DNA from 3 places in the Kineococcus gypseus genome. Region 2 is predicted to be linked to each of the others. Evidence: riboswitches for the same ligand, from Rfam matches in the RefSeq annotation. Region 2 holds a riboswitch; each other region holds the start of a gene.

Region 1 (3,244 bases), on a different contig from region 2:
GCTGCTGACCGAGGGGCGCGGCGGGCGCTACGAACAGGGCCCGGACGGGCAGCTGGTGTACCGGCCGTGCGGGGCCGAGCCGGTCCTGCACGTCGGCTCCCGGCGCGGGGTGCCGTACCGCTCGAAGATCACCTACGAGCTGCAGCGCCGGCCGGTGCTGCCGCGCTTCTTCACGGTGGCCGCCGGCGAGGAGCTGGCCGCCCGGCGCGGGCCGCTCTCGCTGCGCCGCGACGCGTGGCCGCTGATCGCCAAGGAGCTGGCCGGCGCGCACTACGGCGAGCTGTTCGCCGGGCACCCGCAGCGCACCCGGGTGCCCGCGGCCGAGTTCGACGCCGCCTTCGCCGCCGCGGCGTGGGGCTCGACCGAGCTGGACGCCCTGGTGGAGCGGGCGGTGCCCGACCCCGCGGACTGCCTGGACCTGGCGCGGCTGGACCGCCCCCTGGCCGGGTGGTGGTCGCCCACCGCCGAGGGCGTGCACGAGCGCGTGCGCGCCCACGTGGCCGCCGACGTCGCCCGCCGCGGCGACCCGGCCCACAGCGCCGACGCGGCGGTCTTCAGCGCGCTGCTGTCCTGCTACGGCGTGGTCGCCGCCCTGGCCGCGCGCGGGCTCCTGGACGCGCGCTCCACCGCGCTGGAGGTCGACGGCTGGTGGCACGGCTTCTTCAGCTACGTCGCCTCCGGCCCGCCGCCGCAGCGGCTGCGCCAGCTGCTCGCGCTGGCCGACGCCGGGGTGGTGCGCTTCCTGGGCGGGGAGCTGCGGGTGCGACCCGACGAGCAGGGGCGGGCGTGGACGGCCCGCGGCGGCAACGGGCCGGTCGAGGTCAGCGCGCGCGTCCTGGTCGACGCCCGGCTGCCCTCCCCCACCGTGCGCGGCGCGGCGGACCCGCTGCTGCGCGCCCTCGCCGCGCGCGGCGAGGCGGGCGAGCGCGAGTTCGCCGACGCGGACGGGGAGGTCTTCGCCGGCGGGCGCCTGGCCGTCGACGAGGAGGGGCGCGTGCTGCACCGCGACGGCACCGCCCACCCGCGCCGCTTCGCCGCCGGGCCGTGGGTGGCCGGCGGCGGCTGGGCACCGGCGTTCCCGCGCCCGGGCCTGGACGCGGGCTTCTTCCGGCTCAACGACGCCCTGGCCGGCGGGCTGCTCGAGGCGGCCCTCAGCGCCGGCGAGCCAGCAGGTGCCAGTAGCGCCCCGCCCGCCGGAACGCGTCGCGCCGGCTGAGCTCGACCTCCAGCTCCTCCAGGTCGTCGAGGTCGGCGGGGTCGGCGGGGCCCGCGGCGCGGGCGAGGTGCGCGGGCCCCGCCGGGCCGGCGCTGCCGGCGCGGTGGGCGTCCTCGAGCTGCGGGGCCACCACGAGCACGCCGGCGCGCCCGGTGACCTGGCAGCCGGCGGCGAGCGCGGCGGCCTCCACCGCCGCGGGCTCCAAGCGCAGCACGGAGCGGCCGGTGGCCGGGTCCACGCCGCGCTCGGCGTCCAGCAGCACCCACGCCTGCGCCGGGCCCTCGCGCAGCGCGGTGGCCGGCACGTCCGCCGCGGGGTCCGGCGCGAGCAGCGAGAGCAGCCCGCCCGGGTGCAGCGAGGAGGCCAGCGCGGCCACGTCGGCGGCGACCTGCTCGGCGCTGCCGCGGTGCTGCAGCACGTCGTGGCACAGCACCACGTCGAAGGAGCCGGAGCCGCCGGCGCGGTGCCGGGTCAGCGCGGCCAGGGCGCCGAGGTCCTCCAGGTCCGCGGCGACCGTGCGCACGCGGTCGGGCACCCCGGCGGCGGCCGCAGCGGCGCGCGCGGCGGCCAGCACGTCCGGGGAGGTGTCCAGCACCGTGACGTCGTGGCCGGCCAGCGCCAGCTGCAGCGCGTCGCGGCCGTCGCCGCCGCCGGCGTCGAGCACCCGCAGGGGCGCCGGGCCCAGCCGGGCGCACTCCTCGCGCAGCAGGGCGGCCACCACGCGGTAGCGCAGCCGCCCCCACGCGGACTCCTGCCAGGTGGCCCAGGCGGCCGCCTCGCGGCGCCGCCGCTCGCCCGGGTCGCCGTCCAGGCCGCCGCCGGCGGCGGGCGTGGTCGTGCTCACGTGGCACCTCCCCCATCGGTCCTGGCGTGAGCACCCTCCACGAGGGGGTTGCTGCGGCGTCGTCGAGCCAGGTCTCTCGGCCGCTCTGGATGGTCGGAGCAGGCTACGGCACCGCCCGGGGGCGGCGGGCGGTGCCGCAGGAGGACGTCAGCGCGGGGCGCGCTCGCCCGCCTCGACGGCCACGTCGAGGCGGTTGCCCGCCGGCGGCAGCGGGCAGGTGGCGTGGTCGGTGAACGCGCACGGCAGGTTCTGCGCGCGGTTGAGGTCCACGACGACGCGCCCGTCGGGGCCGGGCGCGGGCACGGTCATCGAGCGCGCCGTGGGCGAGCTGCTCACGCCCGTGGTGAGGTCGGTGAACAGCAGCTGAAGCCCGTCGCCGGAGCGCAGCGCCAGCAGCGAGCGCTCCACGCCGTCGGGGGTGGTGAAGCGCACCCGCCCGGCGGCGGTGCGCGCCTGGGTGAGCCCGGCGACGACGGAACCGACGACGACCTCGTCCTCCTCGGCCTCCAGCCGCCCGTCGAGGACCCAGCGCCCGTCGAAGGCGAACACCGGCACCCCGGTGAAGGCGGCCAGCACCGGCGAGCGCGGGTCGCGCACGCGCAGGCCGGCGTTGCCGCTGCGCAGCAGCACCTCCACGTGCCGCTCGCCGGCCACCACCGTGACGCCCGCGCCGTCGTCGACGGGGTGCAGGACGCGCTCGTCGGTCAGCGGCTCGCCGTCCAGGACGAGCCCGTCGCCGGCGCCGGCGCGCACGTGCACGCCGTCGGCGCCGGCCCACCACTGCCCGGGCACGTCGCCGGCGCGGGCGGGGGTGCGCCCCAGCCAGTGCAGGGCCGTCAGGCTCAGCCAGCCGTGCGGGTCGGAGAGGACCTCGGTGCGCCGGGCGCGCCACGCCTCCCAGTCCGCGGGTGCCGCCCCGCCCGCGGGGACGGGGGTGCTCGTGGTGCTCGTCGTGCTCGTGGTGGTCACGCGATCTCCTCGGAACGGGTGGTGGTGTGCGGGTGGCGCAGGCCCAGGTGGTCGCGCAGCGTGGGGCCGGTGTACCCCGTGCGGTAGGTGCCGCGCTCCTGCAGCAGCGGCACGACCCGTTCGACGAACTCGTCGAGCCCGGTGGGCGTCAGGGTCGGGACGAGGATGAACCCGTCGCACGCGTCGGCCTGCACGTGCAGGTCCACCTCGTCGGC
Region 2 (3,244 bases):
CGTTCGAGGAACCTCGTCAGGTTCGGCTCGCCGAGCACGGCCACGTCCACCTGGCCGGTGCGCACGGCGTCGGGGAAGTCGCCGAGCTGCAGGCCGACGAGTTCGACGTCGCCGGGTTCCAGCTCCGCCCTGGCCAGCGCGCGCAGCACGATGGACTGCTGGGCGGTCCCCTCGGCGTAGGCGATCCGCTTGCCGCGCAGGTCGTCCAGGGTCTGCACGTCCGCGCCGGGGGCGACGGCCAGGCGCGTGGCGTCCGGGCTGGAGCGCCGGGCGGCCACGATGCGCACGTCGGCGCCCGCGGCGAGGGCCTGGATCGGCGGGGTGTCCCCGACGGTGGCCAGGTCGGCGGCGCCCGCGCGGAACGCCTCGAGGATGGCCGGCCCGCCGGTGAAGTTCGCGTACGTCACCTCGGCGGCCAGCTGCGCGTCCTGCCCGGAGGCGGCGAACACCGTCTGCAGCTGCTGGGCCTGGTCCGCGACGACGAGCTCCGTGCCCGCCGGGACGTCCAGCGACAGCTCGGCGGGCCGCTCGGCCGCGGCGCCGTCCCGCGACTCCGCCTGCGCGCCGGCGCAGGCGGACAGCAGCGCAGCGGTCAGGCCGGCGGCCAGCGCGCCGAGGACCTCGCGCCGCGCCCTCACCACGCGCTCCCGGCCGCCGCGGCGGGCTGGGCCGCGCCGAGGCGGTGGTAGCCGCCGGCGTGGTGCAGCAGGGGTTCGTGCACCCGCCGCACCTCCGCCCAGGCGATGCGCACCACGACGAGGTGGTGGTCGCCCGCCGCGAAGCGGTGCTCCACCGGGCCGGTGATGACCACGGGCGCGTCGTCCAGGCCCGGGGCGCCGCCCGGCAGCGGCGACCAGCGCAGGGGAGCGGTGAAGCGGTCGGTCCCGCGGGCGGCGAACCGCCGGGCCAGGTCGGTCTGCGAGGCGTCCAGGAAGTGCACGGCGACCGTCGCGGCGGAGGCGACGGCGTCCCAGCTGGACGAGGTGCGCGCCACGTTGAACACCAGCAGCGGCGGTTCCAGCGACAGGGAGCTGACCGAGGTGGCGGTGAAACCGGCGGGGCCGGCACCGCCGTCGGCGGTGACGACCGCCACGGCGCCGGCGTGCGCGGCGAACAGCTCGCGCAGCGAGGGGGTCGTGGGGGCGGGGGGTGCGACGCTCAAGGGTTTCCTCCGGGGCAGGCGGCGGCGCCCGGGCGGCGGTGCGCGCGCTGCGCGCGGGTGCGGCCCGGTGCGGGGTGGTTCCAGTGGTGGTGAGCCGTTGCGCCGCAACGGCTTCGTGGGCGTGCGACCGCGCCCGCGGCGCGGCGCGGGCCCGCGCGGGCGGGTCCGCGCGCGGGCCCGCGGGGCGGTTCGGCGGGACCGGTGCGGTCAGGCGCGGGTGCGGCGACAGAGGGCGCTGCCGACGCGGCACAGGTCGACGTGCCGGCGCTGCACGCTGAGCAGCGGGCGCAGCGGCGACTGCTGCGCGGTGCGGTTCATCGAGGGTTCTCCCATCGTTCCCGGCATGAGCACCCGCTCCCGTCTCCGGGGGGTTGCTGCGGCGTCGACGAGCCAGGTCTCTCAGCCGCTCTGGATGGCGTCCTGGAACCCTGGCACACCCGTGCACGCACCGTCAACGGTTCCCCGTGCGGGTTCCGGTCCCCCGGAGGGTTTCCGGTCCCCCGGGAGGACCGGAACCCGTTGGACCACCACCTCCGCACAGCGTAGGCTGGTGCCTAAAGGGGTTAGGGAGAAGGGCGCGCGGCGCCCGGAGGAGGAACCGTGCCGGATGAGGGGGGCGTGCGCCCGGCGGTGCTCACCGAGGAGGTGGTGCGCCGCGCGTTCGTGAACTGCAGCAGGGGCGAGGCGTCGCGCGTGGGCGTGCCCGCGTGGGTGCGCGAGGTGGACCCGCGGGCGCCGGTCGCCGGCTGGCGCGACCCGAGGGCCCCCGAGCGCGGCTGCCTGCTGGTGCCGGGCGCGGCGCCGGGGCTGGCCCCGCGCGCGCTCGTGCTGCGCGCGCCCTCCGGCGGGGGCGCCCGCGCGGCCGCCATGTGCGACCTGTGCCGCACGACGCGCTCGGCCGGCGACGTGGCGCTGTTCGCCGCGCCCCGCGCCGGCGCCGCCGGCCGCCGAGGCGACACCATGGGCGTGTACGCCTGCGCCGACCTCGCGTGCGCGCGCTGCGTGGAGGTGCAGCGGGCCACCGCGGCGCTGCGCCCCGACCCCGGCCGCACCGTCGAGGAGCGCCGCGCGGACCTCGCCCGGCGGGCGGGAGCCTTCGTCGACGCGGTGCTGGGCGCGCGCACCTGAGCGGGCCGCAGCGCGTCCGTGAACCGCGGCGGGCGCCGCGGCGGGCGTGAACCGCGGCGGGCGCCGTCGCCTCACACCCCCGCGCGGTGCGTCCAGGCCCCGCCGACGAGGGTGCCCAGCACCTCGGTGCGCCGCAGCGCCGCGGCGCCGCCCGCGGCCAGCACCGCGGCCGGCGGCTCGGCCACCAGCACCGCGTCGGCCACGTCGCCGGCGCGCACCGCGGCGCGCCCGTCGCACGCCGCGCGCAGCGCCACGTCCAGCGGCAGGTGCTGCTCGGGGTGCCAGGCGGGGCGCCCGTCCACCGAGCGGTGCACGGCCGCGGCCACGGCGTCCCAGGGGTCCAGCGGCGCCACGGGCGCGTCCGAGCCCAGCCGCAGCTCGGCGCCGGCGGCGTGCAGGGCCGCGTACGGGTACGCCCGCCCGGCGCCGTGCGCCCAGTGCACCTCGCACAGGTCGCGGTCGTCGGGGGCGTGCCGCGGCTGCACGCTGGCCACCACGCCCAGCTGCGCGAAGCGCGGCAGGTCCTGCGCGCGCACCTGCTGGGCGTGCTCGACGCGCCCGGTGCAGCCGGCGGCCGCGAAGCCGTCCAGGGCCACGGCCACCGCCGCGTCGCCGATGGCGTGCACCGCCGCGTCGAAGCCGTGCGCGGCCGCGCGGCGCAGCAGCGCCTCCAGCTCCCGCGGCGGCAGGCGCAGCACCCCGTGCGGGCCCGCCGGTGCCGGCGGGGGGTAGGCGTCGCAGCAGTACGCGGTGCGCGTGCCCAGCGAGCCGTCCACCACGAGCTTGACCGGGCCCACCCGCACCCGCGCCCCCGCGCCCGGCAGCGCGGCGCCGCTGCGCAGCCCCCGCGCGAGCGCGTCGTCGAGCCACTGCGGCCACACGCCCACCGACACGCGCACCGCCGGCTCGCCCAGGGCCGCGCGCCGGGCCCACACCGCCGGCGGGGCGTGCTCG
Region 3 (3,244 bases), on a different contig from region 2:
GCGCCTCGGCGTACTGCACGGGCAACGGGTCGTCCAGGCCCAGCTCGGCGCGCAGCGCCGCGACCCGGGCGGGGTCGACGTCGCTCTGCTCCCCGCCCTGGCCGCCGGCCAGCATGATCGAGACCGGGTCGCTGGGCAGCAGGTACAGCACCGCGAACGTCACCGTGAACGCCGCCCACAGCACCAGCACCGCCTGGCCCAGCCGGCGCGCGACGTAGCCGGGCAGGGCGCCGCTCACGAGGACAGCCAGGCGTCGTGGAACCACAGCCGCGAGGAGCCCTCGAACTCCAGGTCGTGCACGTCGGCGCTGGCGGCGATGACGGTGGACAGCTCGAACAGCGGGATCGAGTACGCCTCGGTGAGCAGCTGCTGCGAGGCCTGCGCGACCAGCTCACCGCGCCGGTCGGCGTCCAGGGTGCCCGCCTGCCCGTCGAGCAGGTCGTCCAGCGGCCCGCGCGGGCGCTGGGCGACGTTGCGCGCGCTCTGCGCGAAGACGGTGCGCAGCACGTCCGGGTCGGAGCGGGTGAGGTTGTACAGCAGCACGTCGTAGTCGCCGGAGGCCTGCTGCGCCTGCTGCTCGGCCACGGTGGCCTGCTTCAGCTGCAGGTCGATGCCGACCTCGCGCACCTGCTGCTGGATCAGCTCCAGCGCCGCCGAGACCGGCTGCCAGAACGTCACCGTGAACGTCAGGCGCTGGCCGTCCTTGACGCGCACGCCGTCGGGGCCCTCCCTCCAGCCGGCCTCCTCCAGCAGCGCGGCGGCGCCGTCGACGTCGCGGGCCAGCAGCGCGGAGTCGTCCGGGGCCAGCGGCGTCGAGGCGGACAGCGCCGAGGAGACGGCCACGTCGCCGGGGTTGAGGATGCTCGCGACCTCCTCGCGGTCGACGGCCTTCGACAGCGCCTGCCGCACGCGCGCGTCGGAGAACAGCGGGCGCGAGGAGTTGGGGAAGAAGTTGTACGGGATGCCCGGGTTCGCGCGGCGCTCGGTCCAGAACCCGTCGCGGTCGAACTGCGGCAGGTCCTGCGCGGCGATGGAGGTCGTCGCGTCGATCTGGTCCGAGGCCAGCGAGCCGGTGCGCACGCTGGACTCCGGCACCACCTGGAAGGTGATGCTGTCCAGGTAGGCCTCGCCGGTGTGCCCGGCGCCGTCGGGCGCCCAGTCGTAGCCGGCGCGCTTCTCCAGCACCACCTCGGCGTCGCGGCGGTAGGAGCCGACCGTGAAGGGGCCGGACCCGGCCAGCGTGCTGCCGTCGCAGCGGGTGGCCGGGTCGGCGGCCACGGTGGCCGGCGAGAGCAGGCCCAGGCTCATCGTCGAGGTGGCCTGCAGGAACTGCGCGCTCGGCTGCGAGAACGTCACCACGGCCGTGAGCGGGTCGGGGGTCCGGGTGCCGGTGTACCCGGCCAGGTACGTCGAGCCCAGCTGCGCCTTGGCGCCCAGGGCGACGACGCCGTCGAGGTTGGCCTTCACGGCCGCCGAGTCCACCGGGGCGCCGTCGCTGAAGGTGGCGCCGCTGCGCAGGCGGAAGGTGAAGGTCGTCGCGTCCGGGGAGACTTCCCAGGACTGCGCCAGCCAGGGCCGCACCTCGCCGGAGGCGGGGTCCTGCACCGTCAGGGAGTCCACGAGCTGGCGGCCGATGTTCAGCGCGTCGTTGTTGCCGACCTGCTGGGGGTCGATGCAGCCGGAGTCGACCTGGATCGCGAAGCGCAGGTCCCCGCCGGGGCGCGGCTGCCCGCCCCCGGCGGCCGAGCCGCCACCACCGCCGTCGCCACCTCCGCACGCGGCGGTGGCGAGGAGGGTCAGCAGGGCGGGGACGGCGAGCAGCGGCGTGCGGGTGCGCAAGGGGGGCTCCTGGCTGGGAGGGGCGGCGGTGGGTGCGCGGGCGCGCGGCGGCACCGGGCCTCGCCCGGTGCGGGGAGCGGCGCGGGGCCGGGCGCGGGCGCCCGGCGGTGGCCGTCGGTCAGCGACAGCCGGCGGAGCAGGTGCGGCACAGGTCGACGACGCGCCGCAGGACCGCCACGTGGGGCTTGGGGTTCACGTTCTCCTCCATCGGCCTGGCGGGAGCACCCTCGCCCGTTCCCGGGGGGTTGCTGCGGCGTCGTCGAGCCAGGTCTCTCAACCGCTCTGGATGGTCTGCCGCGCACTGTAGGCGCAGCACCCGCCCGCGTTCAAACCGGTGCCGCGGCGGTGGTCGCCGCGGTGCCCGCCGTCGTGGTCGCCGCGGTGCCCGCCGTCGTGGTCGTCGCGGTGGTCGCGGCGGGCACCGCCCGCGGCAGCGCCCGGTGCGGGTGGGCGGCGACGAACACCTCCACCGCACCGCTCACGCGCACCGCGCCGCTGGTACCGGCGCGCAGCAGCTCCCGCGCCGCCCGGGCGACCGCGTCGTCGAGCTCGGCCGGGCCCAGCGAGCCGGCCCGCCGCGCCGGCCACAGCAGCAGGTGCCGACCCAGGGCCGCGGGGTCCGGCGCGGCGACCACGGTGGCCACCGCCACCGCCTCCCCCGCCCGCACCGAGGCCGCGGCCGAGCGCACGAGGTTGGCGTTGGAGCGGTCCACCCGCTCGACGAAGACCTCCGGGCCCACCGCGCACGGCGGCCGGCGGGCGCACGCCCCGGAGCACCGCCGCAGCACCGGCGCAGCACCGGCCAGCACGCGGCGGGCCAGCTCCAGCGCCGCCGGCTGCGCGCAGCGGCACGGCAGGGCGCCGGCGACCTCCCCGCGCGGGCCGAGCGCCAGGACGGTGCCCGCCGGGCGCGGCTCCAGGTGCTCCGGGCGCTGCGGGTGCGGCGAGGGCTCCACCCGCGCCGGGCGCACCACGGTGGCCAGGGCCACGGCGCCGCCGGCGGCGAGCCACTGCTCGACGCGCGCCAGCACCGCACCCGCCTCCTCGCCCGCGCCCACGCCCGTGCCCACGCCCGCAGCCTGCCACCCCGGCGCGCCCGCCGGGCCGGGACGCCACCGCGGGAGCGGTGCTCCGGGCCCCGGCCCGGAGCCCTCAGCGCGCGGGCAGCTCCTGACCGGGGCAGCCGGCCAGCACGTCGGCCATCGCCGTGCGCTCGGCGGGCGTGACCCACAGCCCCCAGGCGCTCTTGACGGCCACCTGCCGGGCGACGTACTCGCACGCGCCCAGCGGCGGCAGCCACTGCGAGGCGTCGTCGTCGCCCTTGGCGGAGTTCAGCGGGCCGTCCACGGCCAGCAGCTCCAGGGGGTCGTTGGCGAACTCGACGCGCTCCTCGGCGCTCCAGGCG

What was found. Region 2 has a riboswitch for S-adenosylmethionine ahead of ACRYMN_RS08480 (putative leader peptide). Riboswitches for the same ligand answer to the same signal wherever they lie in the genome.
Region 1: linked by a shared signal. The riboswitch ahead of ACRYMN_RS09090 (methyltransferase domain-containing protein) and the one ahead of ACRYMN_RS08480 (putative leader peptide) in region 2 are both predicted to bind S-adenosylmethionine.
Region 3: linked by a shared signal. The riboswitch ahead of ACRYMN_RS06195 (ABC transporter substrate-binding protein) and the one ahead of ACRYMN_RS08480 (putative leader peptide) in region 2 are both predicted to bind S-adenosylmethionine.

Annotation. Positions count from the first base shown of each region.
Region 1 covers NZ_JBJLRD010000018.1:55,930-59,173, reverse strand. Annotated here, with positions in the region: gene ACRYMN_RS09095 (FAD/NAD(P)-binding protein) at 1-1,216, shown strand, start outside; gene ACRYMN_RS09090 (methyltransferase domain-containing protein) at 1,152-2,060, opposite strand; SAM riboswitch class I at 2,070-2,156, opposite strand; gene ACRYMN_RS09085 (DUF1684 domain-containing protein) at 2,208-3,029, opposite strand; gene ACRYMN_RS09080 (NtaA/DmoA family FMN-dependent monooxygenase) at 3,026-3,244, opposite strand, start outside.
Region 2 covers NZ_JBJLRD010000017.1:10,055-13,298, reverse strand. Annotated here, with positions in the region: gene ACRYMN_RS08490 (ABC transporter substrate-binding protein) at 1-638, opposite strand, end outside; gene ACRYMN_RS08485 (flavin reductase family protein) at 635-1,162, opposite strand; gene ACRYMN_RS08480 (putative leader peptide) at 1,370-1,480, opposite strand; SAM riboswitch class I at 1,489-1,581, opposite strand; gene ACRYMN_RS08475 (FBP domain-containing protein) at 1,763-2,290, shown strand; gene ACRYMN_RS08470 (amidohydrolase) at 2,362-3,244, opposite strand, start outside.
Region 3 covers NZ_JBJLRD010000011.1:52,531-55,774, reverse strand. Annotated here, with positions in the region: gene ACRYMN_RS06200 (ABC transporter permease) at 1-238, opposite strand, end outside; gene ACRYMN_RS06195 (ABC transporter substrate-binding protein) at 235-1,839, opposite strand; SAM riboswitch class I at 2,041-2,132, opposite strand; gene ACRYMN_RS06190 (XdhC family protein) at 2,166-2,909, opposite strand; gene ACRYMN_RS06185 (HNH endonuclease family protein) at 2,992-3,244, opposite strand, start outside.